DNA from 4 places in the Escherichia sp. TC-EC600-tetX4 genome. Region 2 is predicted to be linked to each of the others. Evidence: predicted binding sites of a transcription regulator. Region 2 holds the regulator's gene; each other region holds the start of a gene.
What was found. Region 2 encodes CRP, which controls carbon source genes, mostly activating them, when cyclic AMP is high. Its sites were predicted from a motif close to ATGTGANNNNNNTCACAT; they were not measured.
Positions count from the first base shown of each region.

Region 1: ydfZ (putative selenium delivery protein YdfZ) is a predicted target of CRP. The motif match lies at 5,911-5,928, and genes of this name have one in related genera.
Region 3: idnD (L-idonate 5-dehydrogenase) is a predicted target of CRP. The motif match lies at 6,462-6,479, and genes of this name have one in related genera.
Region 4: uxuA (mannonate dehydratase) is a predicted target of CRP. The motif match lies at 1,858-1,875, and genes of this name have one in related genera.

Region 1 is NZ_CP079924.1:2,247,887-2,255,941, reverse strand. Features, by position in the region: gene dgcZ (diguanylate cyclase DgcZ) at 1-649, opposite strand, end outside; gene ydeI (YdeI family stress tolerance OB fold protein) at 904-1,296, opposite strand; gene KXD89_RS10945 (2-oxo-tetronate isomerase) at 1,572-2,090, shown strand; gene dcp (peptidyl-dipeptidase Dcp) at 2,134-4,179, opposite strand; gene ydfG (bifunctional NADP-dependent 3-hydroxy acid dehydrogenase/3-hydroxypropionate dehydrogenase YdfG) at 4,316-5,062, shown strand; gene rspR (DNA-binding transcriptional regulator rspR) at 5,151-5,837, shown strand; gene ydfZ (putative selenium delivery protein YdfZ) at 6,014-6,217, shown strand; gene KXD89_RS10920 (mannitol dehydrogenase family protein) at 6,252-7,712, opposite strand; partial or broken gene ydfJ (MHS family MFS transporter YdfJ) at 7,801-8,055, opposite strand, start outside.
Region 2 is NZ_CP079924.1:393,139-401,193, forward strand. Features, by position in the region: gene pabA (aminodeoxychorismate synthase component 2) at 1-328, shown strand, start outside; gene argD (bifunctional acetylornithine/succinyldiaminopimelate transaminase) at 414-1,634, shown strand; gene KXD89_RS01795 (YccS/YhfK family putative transporter) at 1,701-3,791, opposite strand; gene crp (cAMP-activated global transcriptional regulator CRP) at 3,842-4,474, opposite strand; gene KXD89_RS01805 (OsmC family protein) at 4,776-5,180, shown strand; gene KXD89_RS01810 (phosphoribulokinase) at 5,235-6,104, opposite strand; gene KXD89_RS01815 (YheU family protein) at 6,158-6,376, opposite strand; gene KXD89_RS01820 (hydrolase) at 6,370-7,392, opposite strand; gene KXD89_RS01825 (ABC transporter ATP-binding protein) at 7,392-8,055, opposite strand, start outside.
Region 3 is NZ_CP079924.1:3,985,490-3,993,544, reverse strand. Features, by position in the region: gene lptG (LPS export ABC transporter permease LptG) at 1-393, shown strand, start outside; gene KXD89_RS19425 (helicase HerA-like C-terminal domain-containing protein) at 554-2,056, opposite strand; gene idnR (DNA-binding transcriptional regulator IdnR) at 2,134-3,132, opposite strand; gene idnT (gnt-II system L-idonate transporter) at 3,199-4,518, opposite strand; gene idnO (gluconate 5-dehydrogenase) at 4,581-5,345, opposite strand; gene idnD (L-idonate 5-dehydrogenase) at 5,369-6,400, opposite strand; gene idnK (gluconokinase) at 6,617-7,180, shown strand; gene ahr (NADPH-dependent aldehyde reductase Ahr) at 7,184-8,055, opposite strand, start outside.
Region 4 is NZ_CP079924.1:3,930,624-3,938,678, forward strand. Features, by position in the region: gene KXD89_RS19095 (fructuronate reductase) at 1-341, opposite strand, end outside; gene uxuA (mannonate dehydratase) at 422-1,606, opposite strand; gene gntP (gluconate permease GntP) at 1,946-3,289, shown strand; gene fimH (type 1 fimbria D-mannose specific adhesin FimH) at 3,532-4,434, opposite strand; gene KXD89_RS19115 (fimbrial protein) at 4,454-4,897, opposite strand; gene fimF (type 1 fimbria minor subunit FimF) at 4,970-5,500, opposite strand; gene fimD (fimbrial usher FimD) at 5,510-8,055, opposite strand, start outside.

The DNA.
Region 1 (8,055 bases), 1.9 Mb from region 2:
CCGCTTTGACAATAATGATAAATTCTTCGCCCCCGTAGCGATAAACCGTTTCGTAATCACGCGTCCAACTGGCTAAGTAAGTTGCCAGGGTGCGTAATACTACATCGCCGATTAAATGCCCGTAGGTATCATTAACCAATTTAAATCGGTCAATATCCAACAACATTAAATAAAGATTCAGAGGCTCAGCGTTGCGTAACTGATGATCAAAGGATTCATCAAGAACCCGACGACCCGGCAATCCCGTCAAAACATCCATATTGCTACGGATCGTCAGCAAATAAATTTTGTAATCGGTTAATGCCGCAGTAAAAGAAAGCAACCCCTCCTGAAAGGCGTCGAAATGCGCGTCCTGCCAGTGATTTTCAACAATAGCCAGCATTAATTCCCGACCACAGTTATGCATATGTTGATGGGCAGAATCCATTAGCCGAACGTAAGGTAATTCATCGTTATCGAGTGGCCCCAGATGATCAATCCACCGACCAAACTGGCACAGTCCATAAGAATGGTTATCCGTTATTTCTGGCTTACTGGCATCTCTCGCGACCACGCTGTGAAACATACTCACCAGCCACTGGTAGTGGGCATCGATAGCCTTATTGAGATTTAACAAGATGGCATCAATTTCCGTTGTCTTCTTGATCATTGCCACTCCTTTTTCACAGTTCCTTGTGCGCGCTATTCTAACGAGAGAAAAGCAAAATTACGTCAATATTTTCATAGAAATCCGAAGTTATGAGTCATCTCTGAGATAACATTGTGATTTAAAACAAAATCAGCGGATAAAAAAGTGTTTAATTCTGTAAATTACCTCTGCATTATCGTAAATAAAAGGATGACAAATAGCATAACCCAATACCCTAATGGCCCAGTAGTTCAGGCCATCAGGCTAATTTATTTTTATTTCTGCAAATGAGTGACCCGAACGACGGCCGGCGCGCTTTTCTTATCCAGACTGCCACTAATGTTGATCATCTGGTCCGGCTGAACTTCTCGTCCATCAAAGACGGCCGCAGGAATAACGACATTAATTTCACCGCTCTTATCGCGAAAAACGTAACGGTCCTCTCCTTTGTGAGAAATCAAATTACCGCGTAGTGAAACCGAAGCGCCATCGTGCATGGTTTTTGCGAAATCAACGGTCATTTTTTTTGCATCATCGGTTCCGCGATAGCCATCTTCTATTGCATGAGGCGGCGGTGGCGCTGCATCCTGTTTTAAACCGCCCTGGTCATCTGCCAACGCATAAGGCATGACAAGAAAACTTGCTAATACAATGGCCTGAAATTTCATACTAACTCCTTAATTGCGTTTGGTTTGACTTATTAAGTCTGGTTGCTATTTTTATAATTGCCAAATAAGAATATTGCCAATTGTTATAAGGCATTTAAAATCAGCCAACTAGCTGTCAAATATACAGAGAATTTAACTCACTAAAGTTAAGAAGATTGAAAAGTCTTAAACATATTTTCAGAATAATCGGATTTATATGTTTGAAAATTATTATATTGGACGAGCATACAGAAAAAGCAAATCACCTTTACATATAAAAGCGTGGACAAAAAACAGTGAACATTAATAGAGATAAAATTGTACAACTTGTAGATACCGATACTATTGAAAACCTGACATCCGCGTTGAGTCAAAGACTTATCGCGGATCAATTACGCTTAACTACCGCCGAATCATGCACCGGCGGTAAGTTGGCTAGCGCCCTGTGTGCAGCTGAAGATACACCCAAATTTTACGGTGCAGGCTTTGTTACTTTCACCGATCAGGCAAAGATGAAAATCCTCAGCGTAAGCCAGCAATCTCTTGAACGATATTCTGCGGTGAGTGAGAAAGTGGCAGCAGAAATGGCAACCGGTGCCATAGAGCGTGCGGATGCTGATGTCAGTATTGCCATTACCGGCTACGGCGGACCGGAGGGCGGTGAAGATGGTACGCCAGCGGGTACCGTCTGGTTTGCGTGGCATATTAAAGGCCAGAACTACACTGCGGTTATGCATTTTGCTGGCGACTGCGAAACGGTATTAGCTTTAGCGGTGAGGTTTGCCCTCGCCCAGCTGCTGCAATTACTGCTATAACCAGGCTGGCCTGGCGATATCTCAGGCCAGCCATTGGTGGTGTTTATATGTTCAAGCCACGATGTTGCAGCATCGGCATAATCTTAGGTGCCTTACCGCGCCATTGTCGATACAGGCGTTCCAGATCTTCGCTGTTACCTCTGGAAAGGATCGCCTCGCGAAAACGCAGCCCATTTTCACGCGTTAATCCGCCCTGCTCAACAAACCACTGATAACCATCATCGGCCAACATTTGCGTCCACAGATAAGCGTAATAACCTGCAGCATATCCGCCACCAAAAATATGGGCGAAATAACTGCTGCGATAGCGTGGCGGTATAGCAGGAAGATCCATATTTTCCGCCACCAGCGCCCGCAATTCAAAATCATCGACATCCTGCATTGCTTCGTTTTCTTCCAGGCAATGCCAGCGCATATCGAGAAGTGCGGCGCTAAGCAGTTCGCTCATCTCATACCCTTTGTTGAACAGGCTGGCATTACGCATTTTCTGTTGCAGTTCGTCAGGCATTGCTGCCCCGCTCTGATAATGCCGGGCGTAGCGAGCGAATACCTGCGGATGCGTTGCCCAGTGTTCGTTGATTTGCGACGGAAATTCGACAAAATCACGCGGCGTGTTGGTGCCGGAAAGCGTGGCATAACGCTGGCGGGCAAAAAGGCCGTGCAGCGTATGACCAAATTCATGGAATAAGGTTATGACATCATCCCAGAGTAACAACGCAGGCTCACCGGCAGCGGGTTTCTGATAATTGCAGACGTTATAAATTACCGGATGTGTTTTATTAAGCGTTGATTGCTCAACAAAATTGCCCATCCATGCACCGCCGCTTTTTGAATCACGGGCGAAGAAATCACCGTAAAATAACGCCAGCCCCACGCCATTATGATCAAAAATTTCCCACACACGAACGTCAGGATGGTAGACAGGAATATCAAAACGTTCGACAAACTTAATACCGAAGAGCTGATTCGCGGTCCAGAATACACCTTCATTTAACACCGTGTTTAATTCAAAATATGGCTTGAGCTGCGCCTCATCAAGATCAAATTTCTCCCGCCGTACCTGTTCCGCATAAAATGCCCAGTCCCACGGCTGCGCGCTAAACCCGCCCTGCTGCTTATCGATAACCGCCTGTATGGAGGCTAATTCATCGCTCGCACGTTGACGCGCCGCTGGAACAATTTCCCGCATAAAGTTAAGTGCTGCTTCAGGTGTTTTTGCCATCTGATCGGCGATTTTCCATGCGGCATAATGAGGAAAACCAAGTAGTGTTGCCTGTTGTGCACGGATCTCCACCAGACGTTGAATGATAGCGCGGGTATCATTGGCATCATTTTTTTCCGCTCGCGTCCAGCCCGCAATAAACAGTTTTTCACGCGTCGCACGATCGCGCATTTCGGCAAGCGCCGGTTGTTGGGTGGTATTCAGCAGCGGAATCAGCCATTTGTTATCCAGACCTTTCTCGCGAGCCGCCTCTGCCGCCAGCGCAATCTCTTGCTCACTCATTCCTGCCAGCTGCGCGATATCGTTCACAACCAGACCGCCGGATTTATTTGCTGCCAGTAATCGCTGGTTAAACTGGCTGGTCAGGGTCGCAGCTTCTGTATTCAGTACTTTTAATTTTGCTTTATCAGCTTGCGCAAGTTTGGCTCCGGCAAGGACAAAACGTTGATGAATCACCTCCACCAGGCGGATGGATTCACTATCAAGCCCCAGGGATTCACGGCGCTGCCAGACAGCATCTACCCGCGCGAATAATTCACCGTTCAGATAGATATCATTAGCCAGTTCCGCCAGTTCAGCGGAAAACTGCTCGTCAAGACGCTGTAATTCATCATTGGTATGCGCCGCAGTCATCGCAAAAAAGACGCTGGTAACGCGGGTAAGTAATTCTCCGCTTTGTTCCAGTGCCAGAATAGTATTGTTGAAATCAGGCATTTGCGGGTTAAGCGCGATGGCAGCAATTTCTGCCCGCTTTTGCTGCATTCCCTCATCGAATGCCGGGCGATAGTGATGATTGGCAATTTGATCAAAATGGGGAGCCAGATACGGCAGTGTGCTTTGCACAAGGAAAGGATTCATTGTTGTCATTTTCTTCTCCTGAACGCGAGGTGTTCCATAGCGTAGGCTTACTGATAACGGAGTGCAATCTTGCAATCCAGTATTACCCGCTCTTAAGCATCCCGTGCTATGTTATTGACACACAAAAGCGTTGAGGAACAGTGAGATGATCGTTTTAGTAACTGGAGCAACGGCAGGTTTTGGTGAATGCATTACTCGTCGTTTTATTCAACAAGGGCATAAAGTTATCGCCACTGGCCGTCGCCAGGAACGGTTGCAGGAGTTAAAAGACGAACTGGGAGATAATCTGTATATCGCCCAACTGGACGTTCGCAACCGCGCCGCTATTGAAGAGATGCTGGCATCGCTTCCTGCCGAGTGGTGCAATATTGATATCCTGGTAAATAATGCCGGCCTGGCGTTGGGCATGGAGCCTGCGCATAAAGCCAGCGTTGAAGACTGGGAAACGATGATTGATACCAACAACAAAGGCCTGGTATATATGACGCGCGCCGTCTTACCGGGTATGGTTGAACGTAATCATGGTCATATTATTAACATTGGCTCAACGGCAGGTAGCTGGCCGTATGCCGGTGGTAACGTTTACGGTGCGACGAAAGCGTTTGTTCGTCAGTTTAGCCTGAATCTGCGTACGGATCTGCATGGTACGGCGGTGCGCGTCACCGACATCGAACCGGGTCTGGTGGGTGGTACCGAGTTTTCCAATGTCCGCTTTAAAGGCGATGACGGTAAAGCAGAAAAAACCTATCAAAATACCGTTGCATTGACGCCAGAAGATGTCAGCGAAGCCGTCTGGTGGGTGTCAACGCTGCCTGCTCACGTCAATATCAATACCCTGGAAATGATGCCGGTTACCCAAAGCTATGCCGGACTGAATGTCCACCGTCAGTAATTTTTATACCCGGCGTAACTGCCGGGTTATTGCTTGTCACAAAAAAGTGGTAGACTCATGCAGTTAACTCACTCACAAGCAAGAACGAATGACCGTCGAAACGCAACTTAATCCCACACAGCCTGTCAATCAGCAGATTTATCGTATTCTTCGTCGCGACATTGTCCATTGCCTGATTGCTCCAGGCACACCGTTGTCGGAAAAAGAAGTTTCTGTTCGTTTCAATGTGTCACGCCAGCCGGTTCGTGAAGCCTTTATTAAACTGGCGGAAAACGGCCTGATTCAAATTCGTCCGCAACGTGGCAGCTACGTCAACAAAATTTCCATGGCCCAGGTGCGCAACGGCAGTTTTATCCGTCAGGCCATTGAGTGCGCGGTGGCGCGTCGGGCGGCGAGCATGATTACCGAAAGCCAGTGCTATCAACTGGAACAAAATCTTCACCAGCAACGCATTGCCATTGAGCGCAAGCAACTGGATGATTTTTTTGAACTTGATGACAACTTCCATCAACTCCTGACGCAGATTGCCGACTGTCAACTGGCGTGGGATACCATTGAGAACCTGAAAGCGACCGTTGATCGCGTGCGCTATATGAGTTTCGACCACGTTTCTCCACCAGAAATGCTGTTACGCCAGCATCTTGATATTTTCTCTGCCCTGCAAAAACGTGATGGCGATGCGGTAGAACGTGCAATGACGCAACATTTGCAGGAAATCAGCGAATCCGTGCGCCAGATCCGCCAGGAAAACAGCGACTGGTTTAGCGAAGAGTAATTCATTTCCTCTCATCCCATCCGGGGTGAGAGTCTTTTCCCCCGCCTTATGGCTCATGCATGCATCAAAAAAGATGTGAGCTTGATCAAAAACAAAAAATATTTCACTCGACAGGAGTATTTATATTGCGCCCGTTACGTGGGCTTCGACTGTAAATCAGAAAGGAGAAAACACCTATGACGACCTACGATCGTAACCGTAACGCAATCACCACTGGCAGCCGTGTTATGGTTAGCGGCACCGGTCACACTGGCAAGATCCTGTCGATTGATACTGAAGGTCTGACCGCTGAGCAAATCCGCCGCGGAAAAACCGTAGTTGTTGAAGGTTGTGAAGAGAAACTGGCACCACTGGACCTGATTCGTCTCGGCATGAACTAAGCGTGTGAATGCCGCCGATGGCGGCATTGCTTTTTTACTTCACGGAATATTTTGCCACGGTCGCTTTCGCGCCATGCGCTAATAAAGACAAGTACGTTTCCGTCACTCTTGCAGTAAACAAACTATTGTCTGGCAAATCATCACCAAAGATCGCCTTAATCGCCAGCAATGACTGGACGCGCGCTTTCCCTTCGGCACTACTTTGTACAGCCTTCTGAATAACAGGTAACAGTGGGTCACTGATTTCTATCGGATTTCCCTGTTCATCAACACCACCGACATAACGCATCCAACCCGCGACGCCCAGCGCCAGCAGATCGAACTTGCTGTCATGCGCCAGATGCCAGCGAACAGAATCCAACATCCGCTGTGGCAATTTCTGGCTACCATCCATCGCAATCTGCCAGGTTCGATGACGTAACGCCGGGTTGCTATAGCGTGCAATTAATCGGTTAGCGTAATCTTGCAAATCAACGCCCTGCACTTTCAACGTCGGCGCTTGTTCCTGCAACATCAAGCCATACGCCGCATAACGATAATGTTCATCTTCCATACAGTCATTAATGTGCTGATATCCTGCAAGATACCCCAGATACGCCAGGAATGAATGACTGCCGTTGAGCATGCGCAACTTCATCTCTTCATAAGGCAGCACATCGCTAACCAGTTCGGCTCCCGCTTTTTCCCATTCCGGACGTCCGGCAACAAAGTTATCTTCTATTACCCACTGGCGGAAAGGTTCACAGGCAACGCCCGCAGGATCGCGCACACCGGTAAGTTGTTCGATTTTCGCCAGCGTATCCTCTGTCACTGCGGGCACAATACGGTCCACCATTGTTGATGGGAAAGTCACGTTATCTTCGATCCATTGTGCCAGTTTTACATCAACGGCTTGTGCGTAGGAAGTGACAACGTCACGCATAACATGACCGTTTTCTGGCATGTTGTCACATGACATGACGGTAAATGCGGGAAGTCCTGCCGCTTTACGGCGAGCCAGCGCCTCAACAATCACCCCTGTTGCTGTTTTCGGCTGGTGGGGATTTTGCACGTCGGCAGCTACCATCGGGTGATCGAGCATTAACTGTCCGGTCGCCGGAGAGTGGAAATACCCTTTTTCGGTGATTGTCAGAGAGACAATCGCGATTTGCGGTTCACACATCGCTGCCAACACGGTTTCTAAGCCATCTATCTGTACGTGCAAGGCTTTTTTAACGACGCCAACGACGCGAGCCGTCCACACATCGGCCGACATTTCCGCAACGGTATAAAGATTATCTTGCTGTTGTAAATCGGCAATTTGCTGTTCGCCGCCGATTAAGTTGACCTCATAATATCCCCAGTCACTGAAATGTTCCGTAGCAAGAATATCGGCATACACACCCTGATGCGCACGGTGAAATGCACCAAAGCCTAAATGAACAATTCTTGGAGCCAGGTTATTAAGATCATAAACAGGGAGTGTCGCTTTTGCTGATAACAAATTATTTCCCATAACAATTCCTTAAATATAAATATGGCAAGCTATATGTTTTGTTATATGAATAAAAATCCCCTCTCCGGTAAGAGAAGGGATTAAGGGTTTACAGACTTCTGGAAGGTTGCGCAGCTCTTACAACACGCGGTTGATCTTCCGCAGCGTCTTCCAGCGCACTTAAATCACGGTCTTTCACCTCTGGCATTTTCAGCGCAGAGATTAAACCAATCACTGAATATGCCATGATCATAATGACGATCGGATACCAGGATTCCGTCATGGTGCAGAAAATACCCGCCAGGATAGGACCAAAACCGGAAGCGATAAGACCACCAATTTCTTTAGAAATAGCCATCCGGGT
Region 2 (8,055 bases):
CCTCGGTCATCAGGCAATGGCGCAGGCATTTGGCGGTAAAGTTGTGCGCGCCGCAAAGGTCATGCACGGCAAAACCTCGCCGATTACACATAACGGTGAGGGCGTATTTCGGGGGCTGGCAAATCCACTTACCGTGACACGCTACCATTCGCTGGTGGTGGAACCTGACTCATTACCAGCGTGCTTTGACGTGACGGCCTGGAGCGAAACCCGAGAGATTATGGGGATTCGCCATCGCCAGTGGGATCTGGAAGGTGTGCAGTTCCATCCAGAAAGTATTCTTAGCGAACAAGGACATCAACTGCTGGCTAATTTCCTGCATCGCTGATTTCTGATTGCCATTTAGTGATTTTTTATGCATATTTTGTGGTTATAATTTCACATTTGTTTATGCGTAACAGGGTGATCATGAGATGGCAATTGAACAAACAGCAATTACACGCGCGACTTTCGATGAAGTGATCCTGCCGATTTATGCTCCGGCAGAGTTTATTCCGGTAAAAGGTCAGGGCAGCCGAATCTGGGATCAGCAAGGCAAGGAGTATGTCGATTTCGCGGGTGGCATTGCAGTTACGGCGTTGGGCCATTGCCATCCTGCGCTGGTGAACGCGTTAAAAACCCAGGGCGAAACTCTGTGGCATATCAGTAACGTTTTCACCAATGAACCGGCGCTGCGTCTTGGGCGTAAACTGATTGAGGCAACGTTTGCCGAACGCGTGGTGTTTATGAACTCCGGCACGGAAGCTAACGAAACCGCCTTTAAACTGGCACGCCATTACGCCTGTGTGCGTCATAGCCCGTTCAAAACCAAAATTATTGCCTTCCATAACGCTTTTCATGGTCGCTCGCTGTTTACCGTTTCGGTGGGTGGGCAGCCAAAATATTCCGACGGCTTTGGGCCGAAACCGGCAGACATCATCCACGTTCCCTTTAACGATCTCCATGCAGTGAAAGCGGTGATGGATGATCACACCTGTGCGGTGGTGGTTGAGCCGATCCAGGGCGAGGGCGGTGTGACGGCAGCGACGCCAGAGTTTTTGCAGGGCTTGCGCGAGCTGTGCGATCAACATCAGGCATTATTGGTGTTTGATGAAGTGCAGTGCGGGATGGGGCGGACCGGCGATTTGTTTGCTTACATGCACTACGGCGTTACGCCGGATATTCTGACCTCTGCGAAAGCGTTAGGCGGCGGCTTCCCGATTAGCGCCATGCTGACCACGGCGGAAATTGCTTCTGCGTTTCATCCTGGTTCTCACGGTTCCACCTACGGCGGTAATCCTCTGGCCTGTGCAGTAGCGGGGGCGGCGTTTGATATCATCAATACCCCTGAAGTGCTGGAAGGCATTCAGGCGAAACGCCAGCGTTTTGTTGACCATCTGCAGAAGATCGATCAGCAGTACGATGTATTTAGCGATATTCGCGGTATGGGGCTGTTGATTGGCGCAGAGCTGAAACCACAGTACAAAGGTCGGGCGCGTGATTTCCTGTATGCGGGCGCAGAGGCTGGCGTAATGGTGCTGAATGCCGGACCGGATGTGATGCGTTTTGCACCGTCGCTGGTGGTGGAAGATGCGGATATCGATGAAGGGATGCAACGTTTCGCCCACGCGGTGGCGAAGGTGGTTGGGGCGTAAATACGAAGCATCAGGCAAAAGATGTCGGATGCGGCGTGAATGCCTTATCCGATGGTTTAGCCTGCATTACGCCTTCGAATCCCGCAACTTGCGACTCAGCCAAATCCCGTGATGCGGTCGCTGACGCCATGCCATCGACGAAATGGTGTGCATGGTGTTCAGATGACCAATAACCCGCTGTAAATGCTGCTCCAGCGTACCTGCCGCGCCTTCGTGCGGCTGCATCTCCGGCGCATCCATGATATTGGCATCGCCAGAACTACCCGGTTCGTCATACTCCAGTCGCTGCTGACAACGCTGAATGGCGATTTCACAAGACTGTAAATACTCTTGTGCCAGTTCAGGTGGCAATGCCCGGTGTTCCCGCGCCAGCGTGGTCATGGCATTAATATGCTCAACAATAAACTGGCTGTGCGTTACCCACAGTTTCATATCTGCCAGATAATGGCTGTTAAACGCCGGTTCCTGCATCGCCTGATTCAATGAGTTATACAGAGTGTTATGTGCCTGATTTACCCGCATTCGCTGCCAGGCCAGTGGCGTAGGTTGCGGATCCTCGCTAAGAATCAAGCGAATCGCTTCCTGATAGGCTTCTAAAGCATCATGGGCGTTTTTACGCAATAACCCGCTCTGCCACTGCGGCCACAGCCAGACAGTACCGCCGAAAGCAATTAAACAACCAATAATGGTATCGATAAGACGCGGAAGGATGTATTGCTCGCCGTTCAACCACAATAGTTGCAGGGTATACACTGCGGTAATAGTAAAACCGACCGTCGCCCAGCCGTAGTTTTTGCGCAATATCAGGTAGCTGGCGAGGGTGGTAATCAGCATCAACGTCAGGGTGTAACCTTCGGGAATTTTAAAGTGCAGCGCCACGCCCGCAATGATTAACCCGACCACGGTTCCCACGGAGCGATTCACAATCCTCAGACGGGTTGCGCCATAGCCATTTTGTGTCACCAGCAATACCGTCATCAGGATCCAGTACGACTTCGGCAGATGCAGCGCGGTGCCCATCAGGCTGGCAACGCTTAACATCACACTGAGTCGTCCGGCATTGCGTAGCGCCGGAGACTTTAGTGACAGATAACTTTTCAGCGCCGGAAGTAATGGCATTCGCCGCTGTTTATCGGCCAGTAAGTCACGGGCATAGAGCGGTTTTTGGGTGCGCAGCACGCGGGCGATGCGGCTGAAATGCCAGTAGCAGAATTGCCCAACCGGATTATCCGGATGCTGGCGGGCGATTTTTTCCAGTGCGCCAATTTGCTTTTCCATCGTAAAACGCGTTGGCAGGCGATGGTAAAGAATGTCATCAGCCAGCACGCGCAGGCGAGCGGCGACGGTTTGCGCATTCCAGCGGATAACTTCTTCCGCATGGCTACGCTCGACCAGCTTTTGCACCTCTTCCGGCTGATGCAAACTGACCGAAATATGTTCCTGTAAATCCAGCGCCTCCTGGAAAATACGCAGCATCCGCTTGTAGTCAGTATTATTTTGCGCGGAAAGCATATGCATTTGCTGATAGCACTGGGTAATTAGATCGACCGCTTTTTGCTGGCGCACCAGCAGCGGCGGCAGCGCTTTTTCAGGGTCGGTGTGCTGGGTAAGCAGGCTGTATTTGGCTTCACAATAATCTGCCAGTTCACGGTACAGCAGACTTAGTGACTCGCGCAGCGGTTGTTCGCGCCAGATCCAGAACCAAAACCAGTTAAACAATCCGTACCAGAGAGTGCCCAACGCATAGATGAGCAACGGTTCCCAGACCGGCATGTATCCCGCCAAACTGAGGGTAAAAATGGCGGCGAGCAGCGATGCAGGAAGCAATTTTGCGTGCAATGGCCCCAGCTCAGCAGTGACGCCAAGTACCAGCGTTAATCCGGTCAGCAAAAAGGGCAGGGGAACATCTTTTGCCAGTAGTAGCTGTGTCAGCAAGCTACAGGTGGCAAACAGCGACGCACCAATGATTAAGCGTTTGAAAAAACGTTTATGAGGCGTATCAAGGCCCGCAATATTGCAACAGGCAGGAACGAGGGAGAAGAGCAGACCGAATCGTAATTCGCCAAGCATTAACCCAACGGCCACGGGCAAACATAGCACCAGCGTTTGTCGAAGTGCATAGTTGATATCGGGGTGATAAATCAGTCTGCGCCACATCGGGGGAAACAAAATGGCGCGCTACCAGGTAACGCGCCACTCCGACGGGATTAACGAGTGCCGTAAACGACGATGGTTTTACCGTGTGCGGAGATCAGGTTCTGATCTTCCAGCATCTTCAGAATGCGTCCCACGGTTTCACGAGAACAGCCGACAATCTGACCAATTTCCTGACGGGTAATTTTGATTTGCATACCGTCCGGGTGAGTCATAGCGTCTGGTTGTTTTGCCAGATTCAGCAGAGTCTGTGCAATGCGGCCCGTCACGTCGAGGAACGCCAGGTTGCCCACTTTCTCTGAAGTGACTTGCAGACGACGCGCCATCTGTGCAGACAAACGCATCAGAATGTCCGGGTTTACCTGAATCAATTGGCGAAATTTTTTGTACGAAATTTCAGCCACTTCACAGGCGGTTTTCGCACGTACCCATGCGCTACGTTCCTGGCCCTCTTCAAACAGGCCCAGTTCGCCAATAAAATCACCCTGATTCAGATAGGAGAGGATCATTTCTTTACCCTCTTCGTCTTTGATCAGCACTGCCACAGAGCCTTTAACGATGTAGTACAGCGTTTCCGCTTTTTCACCCTGGTGAATAAGCGTGCTCTTGGATGGGTACTTATGAATGTGGCAATGAGACAAGAACCATTCGAGAGTCGGGTCTGTTTGCGGTTTGCCAAGCACCATGCGCGGTTATCCTCTGTTATAAGCTTTCTCCAGAGCCAGATAACGCCGCTGTCTCTGGATTGCCGAAATATGCTTCCCGCTACCTGGGAAGGGGCTATCAACTGTACTGCACGGTAATGTGACGTCCTTTGCATACATGCAGTACATCAATGTATTACTGTAGCATCCTGACTGTTTTAGCATAGCTTTCGCTTTGTGTCTCCTGGTGTCTCGCTTCAGCATGACCCAGGTCGCCTTCCGTTGCGCGATTTGGTTAGTACGCGTACTCTGTCAGGAAAATTGACGCAGTGGAGTAGCAAAAATGCAAGCGCGAGTGAAGTGGGTCGAAGGGTTAACTTTTCTGGGCGAATCCGCCTCTGGTCATCAGATTTTAATGGACGGCAACTCAGGCGATAAAGCACCAAGTCCGATGGAAATGGTGTTGATGGCGGCGGGTGGTTGCAGTGCCATCGATGTGGTTTCGATCCTGCAAAAAGGGCGTCAGGATGTGGTCGATTGTGAAGTAAAATTGACCTCTGAACGCCGCGAAGAGGCACCACGCCTGTTTACGCACATTAATCTGCATTTTATCGTCACCGGTCGCGACCTGAAAGACGCAGCGGTTGCGCGTGCGGTTGATCTCTCTGCCGAGAAATATTGTTCAGTGGCGTTGATGCTGGAAAAAGCGGTGAATATTACTCACTCGTATGAAGTGGTTGCCGCGTGACTTAACTATCCCGTTGTGAAGCCGGATAGTATTTTATCCGGCGTAATAGCAGAGTTACTCGATTTTCTTTCCTTCCATCAATCGTTGCACCAGCGGCAGCATAATTAATTCCATTGCCAGACCCATTTTGCCGCCCGGTACCACTAACGTATTGATGTGGGAAATGAATGAGCCTTGCAACATCGCCAGCAGCCAGGGGAAATCGATCCCTTCCAGATTACGAAAATGGATCACCACAAAGCTTTCATCGAGCGACGGGATACCTTTTGCCGCGAACGGGTTTGAAGTGTCGACGGTGGGAACGCGCTGGAAGTTAAGATGGGTGCGGGAAAACTGCGGTGTGATGTAGTTGATATAGTCTTCCATTGAACGCACTACTGAGTCCATCACTGCTTCTCGTGAGTGCCCGCGCTCGCTGGTGTCGCGGATCAGTTTTTGAATCCACTCAAGGTTAACGATAGGCACCACGCCGACCAGTAAGTCCACATGCTGCGCAACGTTATGCTGTGGCGTGACTACGCCGCCGTGTAAACCTTCATAAAACAGTACATCAGTGGGTTCCGGTAAAGGTTGCCAGGGGGTGAATGTCCCCGGTACCTGATTCCACGGTACGGCTTCGTCGTAGGTATGCAGATATTTGCGAGATTTCCCTTTGCCGCTCTGACCGTATTCAATGAAGGTTTGTTCCAGCAGGCCGAAGTCGTTAGCCTCGGGGCCGAAGTAGCTGATATGCCGCCCGGCGTCGCGCGCTTTGCGGATCGCCATGTCCATTTCCGGGCGGGTGTAACGGTGAAAACTGTCGCCTTCCACCTCAGCTGCATGCAGATTTAACTGCGCGAATATTTTACGAAACGCGAGGCTGGTGGTGGTGGTCCCCGCGCCGCTGGATCCTGTTACCGCAATGACCGGATGTTTGGCAGACATAGTAACTCCATGACTTAGCTATCATTATTATCTCGTCCGCCGACGGTTGCAGGTTATTCGCGAAACTGACTGCGCGGCATAATATTGACCGTTTCGTGCAGCTCCGACCATACCAGCACCGCTTCTCCGCACTGTAGCTGGCGTTTGACGTCGGCGACTTTCTGTTCAAGTGTACGCTCATGTTCACCATAATCGGTGCCTTCACGTAACACAAAGCTTTCAATTAAATTTTCCAGCGTTTCGGGGGAGAGGTCTTGCCACGGAATCAACATGATTTCGCCTCCAGATACGTTGTTAACCAGTCAGGAATGCGTGACTCCAGCCACATTTGCGGATGAAGTAATGTACCGCCAATAAAGCCAACATGACCGCCATGTTCAGTCAGTTGATACTCCACCTGCGGGGGGAGACTTTCCGGTTTCGGGATCACCTGATGATCCATAAACGGATCGTCTTTGGCGTGAATAATCAGCGTCGGTTTGGCGATCCGGTTCAGCATCGGCATGGCGCTACACTGACGATAATAGTCGATAGCGTCGGCGTAGCCGTGAATTCTGGCGGTGATGAGATCGTCAAATTCACGGATGCGACGTACCGATTTTAACTGCGCGAGATTAATCGGCAGCGTTCCGGGGTAGGCTGCCAGCTTGCGCGCGGCATTGGCTTTTAACAGGTTCAGCAAGTAACGCTGATAAACGCGGGAAAAGCCCTTTTCCATATGATAGCTACAGGCTTCCAGCATAAACGGCGCAGAGACAATCACCGCCGCATCAACCGGGAGATCATTGCCTTCCTTTGCCAGCAAACAGGCCAGCATATTACCGCCGAGCGAATAGCCGACGGCAGCCGTTGGCGCATGACCAAATTCGCGTTGCAGCCAGCGTAAAAACCAACTGGCGTCTTCGGTTTCGCCCGAATGGTAAATGCGGTGCATACGGTTTGGTTCACCGCTGCATCCGCGAAAATGCATCACCACGCCCAGCCAGCCGCGCTTTTGCGCCGCCTCAACCAGACCGTGGGCGTAAGGGCTGTTGAGACTGCCTTCCAGCCCGTGAAACACCACCAGACGAGGTTTATGTTGCGCCTGTGCAGGGTTTTCACTCCACGCAAGATCGACAAAATCGCCGTCGGGCAACTCCAGCCGCTGCCAGTACGGGGTGAATTTCACCTGACGACGAAACAGACGCGGCAGCATGGTTTGCAGATGACAATTGCTAAAGCCGCGCATGGGGATGAATTCAGCACTGCTGCTGAATTCATTGGCATCGGTCGTCGTTATCTGCGCCATCAGTTGCTTTGGCCTTCCAGCAGCATCTGCTCAAGCTGCTCCTGGGCTTCCAGCCATGCCATTTCGCACTCTTCCAGGCCGGATTTGGCGCTGGCTTGCTGTTGCAGGCAGGCGGTCAACTCCGCTTTACGGCTCTGGTCATACAGTTCGCTGTCGCCGAGTTTCTCTTCCGCCTGCGCCAGTTGCGCGTTCAGCTTCTCCATCTCTTTTTCCAGACGGGCAATCTCTTTACGCAGTGGCTGGGTTTGCGCACGCAGCTCAGCTTCCCGACGCTTCTGATCTTTACGTGCCTGGGCGCTGTTCGCATTCTCTTTTGGCGCTTCGTCGGTCTGGTTTTCCTGCTTTTGTACGTCGCTCAACCACTGTTGATAATCTTCCAGATCGCCGTCGAACGGTTCGACTTTACGATCGTGAACCAGGTAGAGATCGTCAGTGGTGGAACGCAGCAAATGACGGTCGTGCGAAACGACAACCAGCGCGCCTTCAAACTCGATTAATGCTTCGGTGAGTGCCTGACGCATGTCGAGGTCAAGGTGGTTAGTCGGTTCGTCGAGCAGCAGCAGATTCGGCCGCTGCCAGACAATTAATGCCAGCACCAGGCGGGCTTTTTCCCCACCGGAGAAGCGGCGCGTTTCTTCGGTTACTTTATCGCCCTGGAAACCA
Region 3 (8,055 bases), 1.0 Mb from region 2:
AAAACCAACCTCACGCCGGACAAACTGGGCGTGGTGGCGCTGGACCCGGATGCACTCTCTATCAGCGGTTTGCACAACTATGTGAAGTATCTGAAGTCGAGCGGTCAGGATGCCGGACGTTATCAGCTCAACATGTGGAGCAAAATCTTCCAGCCGCTATCTGTGGCGGTGATGATGCTGATGGCGCTGTCGTTCATCTTTGGCCCACTGCGTAGCGTACCGATGGGCGTGCGTGTGGTCACCGGTATCAGTTTCGGTTTTGTCTTCTACGTACTGGACCAGATCTTCGGCCCGCTGACGTTGGTTTATGGCATCCCGCCGATCATCGGCGCACTGTTGCCAAGCGCCAGCTTCTTCTTAATCAGCCTGTGGCTGTTAATGAGAAAATCGTAACCGAATGAACGAATAAAGGGAGCGAAAGCTCCCTTTATTATTGTTAGCAAAGTGTGCTTCGTTCATTCCTGAAAAATAATTAAAATTCAATATATTGCAGTGGGGTGGGCATGATAAGACGCGCCAGCGTCGCATCAGGCAAAGACAAATCTCGCCTGACTTACCTTCTTCTCCCCCCCAGCAAACTCCCCAACATCCCGCGTACAATCTGATTCGTCACTTGGCGAGCGGCGCTTTTGGCCATTGTTTGCACCACACCATCTTTCTTCCCGCCGCGTGGTCCGGTAGTGCCGAACAAAATATCCTTCAATCCACCAAGAATGCCGTCATCCACCGCTACCTCTTTCCCTTTCGCGGGAGGATTATTTTGCTGCTCGGTACTGGCCTGAAAGCCTTTTTGCAACATCTCATAGGCGGATTCCCGGTCCACCTCATCCTCATATTTGCCATACACCGGAGAGTGATTAATCAAGCCATTACGCTCATCTTCCGTCACCGGCCCCATCCGCGAACAAGGCGCGATCACCATCGCACGCTCCACCACAGAAGGGCTTCCTTTCGCATCCAGAAAAGAGATCAACGCCTCGCCGGTGCCCAGTTCCTGAATCGCCTTTTTGGTATCAAACGCCGGATTGGCCCGCATGGTTTGCGCCGCTGCCTTCACTGCTTTCTGATCTTTTGGCGTAAAAGCCCGCAAAGCATGTTGAACGCGATTACCGAGCTGCCCGAGCACATTATCCGGAATATCAGACGGGTTTTGCGAAACGAACCAGACGCCCACGCCTTTTGAGCGAATAAGCCTTATCACCTGCTCAATCTTATCCAGCAGTACCTGCGGGGCATCGTTAAACAGCAGATGTGCCTCGTCGAAGAAAAACACCAGTTTTGGTTTCTCCAGATCGCCCGCTTCCGGCAATTGTTCATACAACTCTGAAAGCATCCACAGCAGGCTGGCGGCGTACAGTTTCGGCATCTGATAAAGTTTCTCGGCGCTGAGGATATTGATAACGCCTTTACCGTTGGCATCGGTGCGCATCCAGTCTTTGATATCCAGCATCGGCTCACCAAAGAAGTGTGCTGCGCCTTGCTGTTCCAGCGACAACAGCCCGCGCTGGATGGCACCAACCGATGCGCTACTGATATTACCGTACTGATTCTGGAAGGATTTGGCGTTATCGCCGATGTACTGGGTAATTGCCCGCAGATCTTTAAAGTCGAGCAGTAACAGCCCCTGATCGTCAGCAATGCGGAAGATGATATTCAGCACGCCAGATTGCACATCGTTGAGATTCAACAGTCGTGCCAGCAACAGCGGCCCCAGATCCGAAACCGTCGCCCGCACCGGATGGCCTTTCTCGCCAAAGATATCCCACACCACCACCGGATTGGCATGCGGTTGCCAGTCATTGACGCCGATATTTTTAAGCCTTGCGAGCAGTTTTTCCGACACCGTTCCTGCCTGCGCGACGCCGGTCAGATCGCCTTTCACATCAGCCATAAACACCGGCACGCCGATTTCCGACAATGACTCCGCCAGTTTTTGCAGCGTAACGGTTTTACCCGTCCCCGTTGCGCCGGTAATCAGCCCATGACGGTTAGCCATTCCCGGCAGTAAAAACAGTTCTGTGTCCGGCGTGCGGGCAATTAACAGGGGTTCACTCATGAGATATCCTCCAGTTTCCTGCCTGGAGTATAGGCAACGTCCGGCAAAGAGAATACGTGTAATGAAGAGAAAATAACCTAAAGCGTGTTGCCGTGATAAATCTGATACCCGAGGTCAACAGTGTTGTGGTTGTGATCGTTATTTTTAATTTTGCTCAGCAACATTTGGGCGGCCATCCGACCAATATCAAAACGGGGAGTAATTACGCTGGCGAGGCTTGGGATCATTTGCCTGCCAATCTCCAGCCCATGAAAACCCGCAATGGAAATTTGTTCTGGCACGGCGAGGTTTCGCTCGCGGCACAGCAGAAGCGCACCCATCGCAATATCGTCATTGGTGCAAAATACACCGTCTAAATCCGGGTTTGCGCTAAGGGCATCACGCATTAACTGCATTCCTAAATGAATGGATGAGATGGCGCGTGGATTCATGCGTAATGGGGAAAGATTATGCAGCATCATCGCATCGCAATACCCCTGATAACGCTGTTCATCGCGGGTGTCATCTTTGGAACCGAGATACAGAATTTTGTGCCTGACTCGCTTCTCCAGCATGGTACACACCATGTCAAAAGCGGCCTGCCGATTATCAAAACCGACCTCCATATCCAGCCGTTCTCCCTGTACATCCATCAATTCCACGACCGGAATGGTGGCTGAACGCAGAAATTTCACCGTCCTGATGGTGTGATATTTTTCCGAAAGTATAATCCCGTCAATGTTATAAGAGAGCAGGTTAATCACCGACTCTTCTTCGGAATCGCGATCGTAATTGTAATTAGCAATAAGGGTCTGATAATTATGCTCAGAGGTGACGGATTCTATTCCCGCGAGAATGTCAGCGAAGAGTTGATTTTGAAATGACGGAATCAAGATACCGAGGGTATAACTTTGTGCATTCAACAACATGCCGGGAGCGCGATTAGGGATATAATTGATCTCTTCCATAATTTTGGCGATGCGCTCGCCTGTTTCCTTTGCCACCTTTTTCGGCGAGCGGATATAACGACTCACGGTCATTTTTGTTACGCCAGCCAGCGTAGCGATATCCTGTAAAGAAATTCTGTGATTGCGCATAACTTCTCCCAACGTCGGGGGAATCTTCAATCTTCCCCCGAAACTACATCACAATATTTTATTCTTTCAGTGCAATACGGCGTTAATGGCTAACACGCCCAGCAAACCCATAATAGAAATAAGGGTTTCCATCACCGTCCAGGTACGCAACGTTTCACCAACCGTCAGATTAAAATACCCTTTAAATAGCCAGAAGCCAGGGTCGTTTACGTGTGACGCGATCACGCTGCCCGCACCGGTTGCCAGTACCATTAAAGCGGGATCGGCATGGGTAACGTTGATAATCGGCAACACCACACCCGCGGTGGTAATGGCCGCGACGGTGGCAGAGCCCAGAGCGATACGCAACAGCGCCGCAACAGTCCAGCACATCAATAACGGCGAAAGTGTAGTTCCGGTCATTAAGTGTGAAATATAGTGCCCGACACCGCTATCTACTAATACCTGCTTAAACGCGCCGCCGCCAGCGATAATAAACACAATCATCGCGATAGCGCCTATAGAATCCCCAATGATATCCATGATTTGCTCGATGGTGCGTCCATTACGTCGGCCCAGTGTGAAAATCGCAATAACAATGGCAATAAACAGCGCAACGGCAGGGTTACCGACAAATTCAAAGAAGAGGCGCACGGTGTTAGTTTTCGGTAACGTAATTTCACAAACGGCGGCGATAGCCATCAGGATGACCGGGATCACGGCAGCGAAAATACTGTTCCAGAAGGAGGGCATCTCCTCTTCGCTAAACAGATGAGGATTAAATAAGCCTTCCGGTGGTGCTTTCTCAAAGCGAGTTAGCAGTTTAGAAAACAGCGGTCCTGCGACAATAACTGTCGGAATGGTAATGATAAATCCATACAGTAAAGTCGTTCCGAGATTAGCCTCAAAGATAGTCGCGATGGCAGTAGGCCCTGGATGTGGCGGCAGAAAACAGTGGGTTACAGAGAGCGCTGCTACCATTGGTACGCCAACATACAACAGGGGTAATCCTGATGATGCTACGATGGTAAATACCAACGGCAACAGCAGGACAAAACCCACTTCAAAAAACATGGCGAGGCCCACAACCAGACCGGTGATCACTAGCGCCCATTGCACGCGTTTTTTACCAAAAGTAGCAATCAGCGTAGTGGCGATACGTTGTGCCGCACCCGTATCAGAAATCAGCTTGCCTAACATGGCCCCGAAACCGAGGATCATTGCCAGCCCGCCGAGCGTGCTGCCGATACCATTTTGTATAGAGTGCAGGACGGCCTGTGCATCCATCCCTTCGGCAAATCCGACGACGGCAGCTACCAGAACGAGGGCAATAAAGCCGTTAACTTTAAAGACGATCATCAGGATAAGAAGCAGCGCGACGCCTGCCGCAATAATGATTAATGGCATAGTCTTTATCTCTTATTAGTGCCAGAAAAGCAGCGCTTTCGCGCTGCACGTAGGGGGGGCTGTTAAACAGCCACTAACATGCCGCCATCAACAAACAACAGGTGGCCGTTTACGAAATCAGAGGCTTTTGAAGAAAGGAACACCGCAGCACCAATCAGTTCCTGCGGATCTCCCCAGCGTGCGGCGGGGGTCCGTTTGCACAACCAGGCGGTGAAGGCTTCGTCCTCAACCAGTGCTTTAGTCATTTCTGTTTTGAAATAGCCCGGCGCAATACCGTTGACCTGAATATTGTGGCGCGCCAGCTCGACGCACATGCCGCGGGTGAGCATTTTTACCGCCCCTTTCGATGCGGCATAAGGGGTGATGGTGTCACGTCCCAGTTCGCTTTGCATCGAGCAAATATTAATAACTTTACCTGCCTTGCGTTCAACCATGTGACGAGTTACCGCTTGCGATACCAGGAACACGGCGGTCTGGTTTACTGCGATCACATCATTCCACTCTTGTTCAGGGAACTCAGTAAAAGGATGACGGCGCTGGATACCGGCGTTATTCACCAGCACATCAATGGGGCCGATGTCCTTTTCGATATGTTCAACGGCGGCATCAATTTCATGTTTATGAGTAACATTAAAAGGTGCGGCAACGGCCTGAATACCCTCCTGGTGGAGTTTTTCTACAGCAAGTTCTGCGCGTTCGGCAGTAATATCATTAATAATTATTTGTGCGCCATATTTACCCAGGCCGGTTGCCAGTAAAAAGCCAATGCCCTGTGCTGAACCGGTAATCAAGATATTTTTTCCTGCCAGTGAAAATAGATCGTTCATTGTATTATTCCTTTATTTATCTCTTAGAAAACAAGCTGGACTTTTGCTGCCTGGGTTTTATCACCGGCGAAACGTAGCGCCTCTTCCAGGTCAGTGAAGGGATATTCAGCACTCAGTAAAGGCAGTGGATTGATAACGCCATTCGCCAGCCATGACACTGCGGTATTAAATTCGCTGGTAAAACGGAAAGAGCCTCTGAGTGAAATCTCCTTACCAATCAACGTCATCATTGGGAATTCTGCCATCGCGCCTCCCATACCTACCTGCACCATTACGCCGCGTGCACGAGTGACCTCCAGACAGGTATTCACTGATGAAGGATGACCGGACACTTCAAAGCTGACATCGAAATAGCCTTTTTCCGCTTTCCAGTGATCCATGTCGTCGTTTTGTGGGTTTACGAGCACATCCGCCCCCATCTCTTTGCCCAGCGAAAGGGAACGGGGACTCACATCAGCACAGACAATTTCCGCGGCCCCCAGTGTTTTCACTGCACTGACAATCAGGCAGCCAATGGGTCCAACACCGGAAATAAATACTCGCTTGCCCTGTAACTCGCCGGCCTGATGTGCGGCATGAATCGCGACGGCTAAAGGTTCGGCAAAAGCCATAACCTTTTCGTCAGCTTTGGCCGGATAAGGGACACATTGCGACGTTTCGACCATTTTATAACGGGTAAAACCACCATCAACATGAGGGAAATACATGGCACTGCCAAAAAAACGCATATCTGTACACTGATTCTCGTTATGTTCAATGCAGTATTTGCAGTGACCGCACGGTTTAGACGGATTAATGGCTACCGTTTGCCCTTCATGTAATTCTGATGAGTCGCTATGAATAACTTTACCGATAACTTCATGACCTAACACCATCGGTGCCTTTATCATGAAATTACCTACTTTTCCTTCCTGATAATAATGTAAATCGGAACCGCAAATTCCACCTCGGGTTATTTGTACTAATGTTCCATTATTATTCCAATCTATCGTCTGCTCGGTAACGGCAACAGTTTTCTTGCCCGCAACAACGCAGGACTGTGTTTTCACTTGCATAAATTCCTCACTGGTCAGGTAGACACCTCGGAAGCATTTAAGCGGTTTTAACTGTCATTATTTGTGATGAAGATCACGTCAGAAAATTGTTACATTACTATGTTACGCATAACGTGATGTGCCTTGTAATTCTTATCAGTAGAAATAAAAAAACGTGAAATTATTATGCCGCCAGGCGTAGTATCGCAGCAGGTAAGATGATTCAGGAGATTTTAAATGGCGGGTGAAAGCTTTATTTTGATGGGCGTTTCAGGGAGTGGTAAAACATTAATTGGTAGCAAGGTTGCCGCGTTATTATCTGCTAAATTTATTGATGGTGACGATCTTCATCCAGCCAAAAATATAGATAAAATGTCGCAGGGTATTCCATTATCTGATGAAGATCGACTTCCCTGGCTGGAACGCTTAAATGATGCTTCATACAGTCTTTATAAAAAGAATGAAACAGGATTTATTGTCTGTTCATCATTAAAAAAACAGTATCGTGATATTTTACGCAAGGGTAGCCCCCATGTTCATTTCCTCTGGTTAGATGGCGACTATGAAACTATTCTCGCGCGAATGCAGCGTCGGGCTGGGCATTTTATGCCGGTAGCGTTACTAAAAAGTCAGTTTGAGGCACTGGAGCGTCCACAAGCAGATGAACAGGATATTGTGCGCATTGATATCAACCATGATATTGCCAATGTCACCGAACAATGTCGGCAGGCTGTGCTGGCGATACGACAAAACAGAATATGTGCGAAAGAGGGCAGCGCCTCAGATCAGCGCTGCGAATGATTTTCAATAATCGGCTTTCAACACCACGCGGTAACGCGCCTTACCGTCGCGCACATGCTGGATGGCGTCGTTAATTTTCGACATCGGGAACAGTTCGGTGGTCGGCGCAACCTTGCTGCGGGCGGCAAAACGCATCAGCTTACGCAGCTCATAAGGCGTGCCGGTAGCAGAACCAGAGACGCTGCGATCGCCCGCAATTAACGTAAAGGCCGGAACAGACAGCGGCGTGAGAACCGCACCGACCGTATGGAAATTACCGCCATAGGTCAGCGCCTCAAAATAGGGCTGCCAGTCGAGGCTGACGTTGACGGTGTTGATAATGAGATCAAACTGCCCCGCCAGTGCTTTCAGTGCCTGCGGATCGCGGCTATTCACCACTTTATCGGCACCCATCGCCAGCACTTCCTGCTCTTTCGCCGGATTAGAACTAAAGGCTGTCACCTCGCATCCCATTGCGTGCAGAAGTTTTATAGCGATATGCCCCAGCCCGCCAATACCAATTACCCCAACGCGGCTGGTAGCAGTGATATGGTGCATCAACAGTGGTTTAAAGACCGTGATACCGCCGCACAACAGCGGCCCGGCGGACTCGATATCAATATTTTCTGGCAGTGGAATCACCCATTGCCAGTCCGCACGCAACTTCTCGGCAAAGCCACCGCGATTCATAATCGTCGGCACCGCACCTTGCTCGCAGTTGATCTGATTACCGCTAATACAGGCGTCGCAGTGACCACAGCTACGCGCCGTCCAGCCAATCCCGACACGCTGACCGACCTGCAAACCTTTATCCTGCGCGGCGCTCCCGAGTGCCACCACGCGCCCAATCACCTCATGCCCGGCAACCAGCGGATATTGTGAAAATCCCCATTCGT
Region 4 (8,055 bases), 1.1 Mb from region 2:
GCGTTGAGAATACCTTCGCAGCCATCGATTTCCGGATGCAGCGCTTCTTTCATCGAACCGATAATTTTCAGCTCGGTGCTCTCTGCGCCTTTTTCCGCTACGGTGTACAGCAGTTGCTGTTTTTTCAGGTTTTCGATCAGCACGCGGTCGTTGCCTGGCATCAGGTTAACTTCGCAGATGCCCCAGTCGCTGTCGGTGCTTTCCAGCAGATGATGGGTATACAGCGCCTGGTGCGCGCGGTGAAACGCCCCGCAACCGAGATGCACAATGCGTGATTCCAGACGAGAATGATCCCATGACGGGCGGGCAACCGGCAGATTGCTGTCAACAATAGTAGTCATCGTAAACTCCAGAATCCGTCTTCAAAGAGTGACGGCAAGGAAGAAGGAACCGGCACGGCGCGCAGCCATGCCGGTGGATATTAACGGCTAAAGAAAGCGCGCTGGATCGCCAGTTCGACACCGCGAACTTCGGCCAGGCCTTTCAGACGACCAATTGCGGAGTAACCTGGGTTGGTTTTCTTCTTCAGGTCGTCCAGCATCTGATGACCGTGGTCCGGACGCATCGGGATCAGGTCTTCTTTGCCTTCCGCTTTACGACGGTGTTCTTCTTCAACAATCGCTTTCACCACTTCGTACATATCAACGTCACCGTTCAGGTGCGCCGCTTCGTGGAAGGTTTTCGGGTTATCTTCACGCATGGTGGAGCGCAGATGGGTGAAGTAAATACGCGGACCGAACTGCTTGATCATATCAACCAGATCGTTGTCAGCACGCACGCCGTAGGAACCGGTGCACATGGTAAAACCGTTTGCCATGCTGTTTACGGTATCAACCATCCACTGCATATCTTCAATGGTGGAAACAATGCGCGGCAGGCCGAGGATCGGGCGCGGCGGATCGTCCGGGTGAACAGCCATACGCACGCCGACTTCTTCAGCAACTGGAATAATCGCTTTCAGGAAGACGGCAAAGTTTTCGCGCAGCTTCGCTTTGTCGATATCTTTGTACAGCTCCAGGTGTTTACGGAACTGGTCGAGGGTGTAGCCTTCTTCCGCGCCCGGAAGACCAGCAATGATGTTACGGGTCAGACGCGCTTTGTCTTCATCGCTCATAGTGGCGAAGCGTTCAGCTGCCTGAGCAATTTCTTCTTCGGTGTAATCCGCTTCCGCGCCTGGGCGTTTCAGGATATGCATTTCGAATGCAGCGAATTCGATCTGGTCGAAGCGCAGAGCTTTGGAGCCGTCTGGCAGCACGTATTCGAGGTCAGTACGGGTCCAGTCGAGCACCGGCATGAAGTTGTAGCACACGGTGCGAATGCCACACTGCGCCAGGTTGCGCAGAGTCTGCTGATAGTTAGCGATCCACTGCTCATAGTTGCCAGTGTGGGTTTTGATATCTTCGTGAATTGGCACGCTTTCTACGACAGACCACACCAGGCCTGCGTCTTCAATGATCGCCTTGCGTTTGAGGATCTCTTCAACGGACCATACTTCGCCGTTCGGGATATGGTGCAGCGCGGTAACCACGCCAGTTGCGCCCGCCTGACGGACATCAGCTAAAGAAACCGGATCGTTTGGGCCGTACCAGCGCCAGGTCTGTTCCATGATTTTTCCTCTTTCACATAGTGGGTTCCACAGCAAAGAGACGCGGAACCCTGGAGTTGTTTAGGTATCCGGATGAACAACCAGACCGCAGCCGTGGCGTTGCATCGGATGAGATGGCGTATAAGTTCTACCTTTTGGTAAGACATGTCAACCCGAATTCTGAAATTGGTTAACCACATCACAAGAATTTCACTCTCATGGTTGTTGCTGCAAATTGCAGCAAAGGGTAATCGATGGTTATTGATCAGAGGATGTGACATTCATCGCAACAATGGTTGACCAATTTACATAACATATCGCCCAAAATAACAACGGTTCAACCAGGTAAGGTAAAACGTTATGCATGTGCTTAACATTCTCTGGGTGGTATTCGGCATTGGTCTGATGCTGGTACTGAATTTGAAGTTCAAAATCAATTCAATGGTGGCTTTGTTGGTGGCGGCGCTGTCCGTCGGGATGCTGGCGGGCATGGATTTGATGTCGCTGCTGCACACTATGAAAGCGGGCTTCGGCAACACGCTGGGGGAACTGGCTATCATCGTGGTGTTCGGTGCGGTCATCGGTAAATTGATGGTCGACTCCGGCGCGGCTCACCAGATAGCGCATACGCTGCTGGCGCGTCTCGGTCTGCGCTATGTACAGCTGTCGGTGATTATCATCGGCCTGATTTTTGGTCTGGCGATGTTCTATGAAGTGGCCTTTATCATGTTAGCGCCGCTGGTTATTGTTATTGCCGCCGAAGCTAAAATTCCGTTCCTGAAACTGGCGATCCCGGCAGTAGCAGCTGCCACTACCGCACATTCACTGTTCCCACCGCAGCCGGGTCCGGTGGCGCTGGTGAATGCTTATGGCGCGGATATGGGGATGGTTTATATCTATGGCGTACTGGTGACGATCCCAAGTGTAATCTGCGCAGGTCTGATCCTGCCGAAGTTCCTCGGCAATCTTGAGCGCCCAACGCCATCATTCCTGAAAGCAGATCAACCGGTAGATATGAATAATCTGCCCTCTTTCGGCGTTTCGATTCTGGTGCCGCTGATCCCGGCGATCATTATGATCTCTACCACCATCGCCAATATCTGGCTGGTAAAAGATACCCCTGCCTGGGAAGTGGTTAACTTTATCGGTTCCTCGCCGATTGCAATGTTTATTGCGATGGTGGTTGCATTCGTACTCTTTGGCACCGCACGTGGTCATGACATGCAGTGGGTGATGAACGCTTTTGAAAGCGCGGTGAAGAGTATTGCAATGGTGATTCTGATCATCGGTGCGGGTGGCGTGCTGAAGCAGACCATCATCGACACCGGCATTGGCGACACCATCGGCATGTTGATGTCCCACGGCAATATCTCGCCCTACATCATGGCATGGCTGATCACTGTGCTAATTCGTCTGGCGACGGGTCAGGGTGTCGTTTCGGCGATGACCGCCGCCGGGATTATCAGTGCTGCAATCCTAGATCCAGCAACTGGTCAGCTGGTTGGCGTGAATCCGGCGCTGCTGGTACTGGCGACGGCTGCGGGTTCCAACACCCTCACCCACATTAACGATGCATCTTTCTGGTTGTTCAAAGGTTACTTTGACCTGTCAGTAAAAGACACGTTGAAAACCTGGGGTCTGCTGGAGCTGGTCAACTCCGTGGTTGGGCTGATTATTGTGCTGATTATTAGCATGGTAGCGTAAAAGGACACCAGAGCCTGCCAATGGCAGGCTCAGACTGATGACAAAGTCTAAAAATGTGCCCGGACAGTCCCCTCGCCCCTCCGGGGAGAGGGTTAGGGTGAGGGGAACAGACCAGCAAAGTGCGCTTTGTTTATGCCAGATGCGACGCTGACGCGTCTTATCTGGCCTACAAAGGGCTAACGTGCAGGTTTTTAGCTTCAGGTAATATTGCGTACCAGCATTAGCAATGTCCTGTGATTTCTTTATTGATAAACAAAAGTCACGCCAATAATCGATTGCACATTCCCTGCAGTCACCTGCCCTCCGGTACGTGCATAATTTGCCGTTAATCCCAGACTCACCGCCGAAGTCCCTACTGCTCCTAACGATACCGTGTTATTCGCTGGAATAATCGTACCGTTGCGCGTCAACTGTACGCCGACGCCCTGTGCAGGTGAAAACGACGCGGTATTGGTGAAAATCGAGTTGCCCGCATCTGCGGTTGTGCCGGAGAGGTAATACCCCAGGTTTTGGCTTTTCGCACAATAAACGGTAAGAGGAATTGGCACTGAACCAGGGTAGTCCGGCAGAGTAACGGTGACATCACGAGCAGAAACATCGCAGCCGCCAGTAGGCACCACCACATCATTATTGGCGTAAATATTCCACACAAACTGGAAATCATCGCTGTTATAGTTGTTGGTCTGTCGCAAAATAAGCACGGCAATTAATGAGCCAGCTTTAATCGCCCCCCCGCCCGCACTGCTCACAGGCGTCAAATAAAGCGCCACCGGCCACGGCTTATCCGTTCTCGAATTATAAACAACGCGCGGCGTTTCGCTGGTGGTAGGAAATGGATAGCTACTGCCACTATATTTTACGGTCCCGGAAAAATTAGATAACACGCCGCCATAAGCCGAGCCTCGTTGCAGTGTGACATAGTCTGTAATGGTTTCCGGATAATCGTTATGGCAAAAGATTTGCGTCGAAAGATCCACGACCAGGTTTTGCCCCACATTCACGACGGGCGCAAGGTTTACATAAACATTGGCGCTGCCACCGCCAATAGGGATAGCGGTACCATTGGCGGTTTTACAGGCGAATGACCAGGCATTTACCGACCAGCCCATCAGCAGTACAGCAAACAGGGTAATAACTCGTTTCATTACAATCATCTCTTCGGGTTCAGCTGTAGGTATAGGTGATGCTAATCACTGCCTGAATGGTTCCCTGAGTGGCTCCGCCATTTACTGTCAATGCTCTGACCTGTAACGGGAAGTGCGCTGATTGTGAGGAATCATCCACCTGAACTGTTTTGGTTGCGCCAGTATTCAATGTGTTGCCACTGTCATCCTGTAGCTCTAACTGGATGTTTTGCGCGGTCCCCTGGTTTTTATAATATCCGGTACTGTCGGCTGCCCCGCTGAAGCTGGCAGTGACCCTCGACGTTCCCACCGGACAATTAGTCAACTCAAGCGCAACATCATGCCAGGCCGATGCCGCCCCGGCAGACATAAGACTGAAAGAATAAAGATCGCCGAGATCAACCGTGGCATTGGTGGTGGAAACCGTACACGGTTTGGCGACGACCTTACCGTTCACCGTGATGGTGACATCGGCTGCCTGTATCGTCGCACTTGCGAGCGCCAATATTGCCGCCAATACATACCCACGTTTGCACCATTTCATGAGCATCTCCAGTTACTGATATTCAAGAGTGAAGGTAGCCGTGGCATTGATATGCCCCGCAGTGACAGGCACCTGTGTCGCCATTAGCCGGGCGTAAAAATTCAGCGTATTTGGTTTACCCGGCGTCAGGGTCGTCCACGAAAGCGCGGACGATGGAGCATTAAGGGGTATTTGATTTTGCTGCTCATTCAGAAGCTGTATTCCCAGTCCCGAAGCCGCTGACACCGTATTTTCAAGTGCAAGCAGGTTGGCATTGTGGCTATCTGCAACGCCAGTAAACCCAACCTTTACGGCAGAAACGGCATTACCACAGGGTGACAGCAAAATACGAAATGGAACAACAGGAGTCGTCGCGCCAATGTTGTTAAATTGCTTCGCCGCGTTTTCCATCAGATCAACAGTAAAATTGGTTGATTCAGCGGCCACACTACAGCCGTTATCCCTGACATAGCCGCGGATAGTAATCGTGCTATCCGCAGCCAAAGCGTGACTCACCGCCAGCCACAAAAAAGCGCACAGAAGATAAAAAGGTTTGTTTCTCATCACGCCCCCTTAACGACATTCAGCTGATAGCTGGGTTAATAACTGCTGCTGACTCTCTGGTGGCAGTTGATAATTGGCGACACAGTGAGCATTTTCCTCTTCTCCCCATTTCACCTGAACTTTTCCCGCTAAAGGCATTCCGCTGAGGTAAACCTGACCATTATCCGCAACAATGCCGCTACTCTGGCTACTCTCTGATGTCACCATCGCCCCAAACGGCAGCGGCTTATTATTGTGGGTCAGCGTCATGAGCAGTTTTATCCCAACGCGCGCTTTAAACTCTGCTCGCACGATCGCCCCACGAGTGGGAACAACGTTAGCAACCGCGTTATCTAAATCGACGTTATCAGCCAGGGTATTGGTATCCAGCGCCACTCTATTTTCCCGATATTCAGTGGCATAAGGCAGCACGGCATAACCACGCCAGTCGGTACGCACCCCCGTCTGGTTTTCGACTTTTGCATCTTTTGCGCCAGGCGCTTTAACAAGCACCACCGTATCGTTTAACGGCTGCCCCAGCGTTACGCCATTGGCATGAGCCAGTACCCCACCGCTGACTCCGTAATAGAGCTGCTTAATATCATCGCTATGGCTGTAACCGATATTGGCATTGCCGTAACCACCGCGATAATTCAGCGTGGCGTAGCCTGTACTTCCGCTATTTCCATCGCCTCCCCCGGCATAGCCGGTTTGCACGCTATAGCTGAGGTTGTTGTCTTCCAGCAACGTACCGTATACACCAGCCAGATTGGTCATCCGACCGTTGAGATCGTGTGACATGCTGTAGCTGGCACTGGCATGTCGCCACTGAGATTTACTGTCAGAACGCAGCCAGTGGCTGAAAGGAATATTGACGTTAAGCGCTAACATCTGATCCCGTCCTTTTTGCCAGGCGTTTTTCGTCAGGCTATAGCTGAGCGTCCAGTTGATATCTTCGAACGCAGTATTTAATCCAGCCTGGAATTGCTCATCGACATTACTCGTTCCCCAATAAGTTTGATGGCTACCACTCAAATACAGTGTTGATGTGCGCCCGAGTTGCTGAGTAACGGTGAGTTGTAATTTCCCGCGTTTGTTATAAGCGAGGTTGTAATAGTCGGTGAATTTCGGCTTAACCTGAATAACTCCGTCCTGTGTTTCGATGTTGTAGCCATTCATTCGACTGTATGTTGTATCAGCGAAATTAAAATATCCGCTGGTCGAATAACGGTAACCCACTAACTGAATATTCGTGCCTGATTCATTGAGCGATTTGTTATAGAGAAAACGCACCGATTGTCCGTCATGCTGACTGTCATCGGGAAGTGTGGAATTAGCCTGCGTCATATCCACAGACAGAGCGCCCAGTGCCCCCATGTTTTTCCCGATACCGAAATTAAAAGCACGATAACGATCCGCCAGTTGCGTTCCACCATATATTGTCCAGCCAGCCGGAAGGCCGTGGAGTAATGTACTCTGGAAAAAGCGGGGTTTTTCCTGCTGCGCATTTCCACTACGGTATTCTCCTGCCGTAATGGAATAACGAGTATGCCCTTCACGTTGCAAAAGCGGGACTGACGAATAGGGTACGGTAAAAATCTGCGTGCTGCCGTCAGCCTCTTTGATCGTTACCTGCAAGTCACCACTATTACCTGCGGCATAGATATCGTTGATGGTAAAAGGCCCCGGTGGCACCGTACTATTATAAATGTCATACCCATTTTGTTTAATAGTGACCTGTGCAGTACCACGAGCAATACCGTGGATCACCGGGGCAAATCCTCTTTGACTATCGGGTAACATATTGTCATCTGAGGCCAATTGTGCGCCGCGAAAGTTAATACCATCGAAAATATCGCCCTGAGTATAACCATCACCCAGCGTCAGCCGGGAACGTAACGGTATTATGTCTCGCTCAAGCCAGGTATTGATATGCTGCCATTTATTTTTGCTACCTGATGATCTGTCGCTACTGTTATAACTCCAGGTGGTATTGTCGCGTAAACGCCACGCACCAATATTTAACCCACTCTGTAGGTTTAAATATGCATAATGGCTGTTACCCCCAATCCGATTCTGTACACTATTTCCGCTGAAATTATAATTGAGCAATCCGGCATTAATACCGGGATCCCATAACTCAGGAGGAATATAACCACGCGCGCGATTACTCATAAATGCCTGAGGGATCGTCAGGTTCAGTCGCTGCTGACCAACATCCAGATGCGCAGTAGCGTCCTGGACCATTGTGGTTAATGGCACACAGGCATCATCCGCCAGCAGATTCATACCGGCGACAGAAGCCGTATTCAGCCCCATACTGGCGAGTTGCGCGCGTGTCAGGCAGGGAACAATCCCTTGTTCACTGTCGCCCGTATTAAATGTGACATCACGCGTTGCCATATAACCATTATTCAAATAGATATCGACGCGATACGTCCCTGGCGGTAATTCTTGCCCATTTTCAAAACGCGATAAATCGGCCACAGCCTGGGGATCATCCGCTAAAAAGCGCGGATTAAAATAGAGGTCGGCAGATGACAAAGGTGCCTGTGCGGCAAAAGCACAGGCGACAA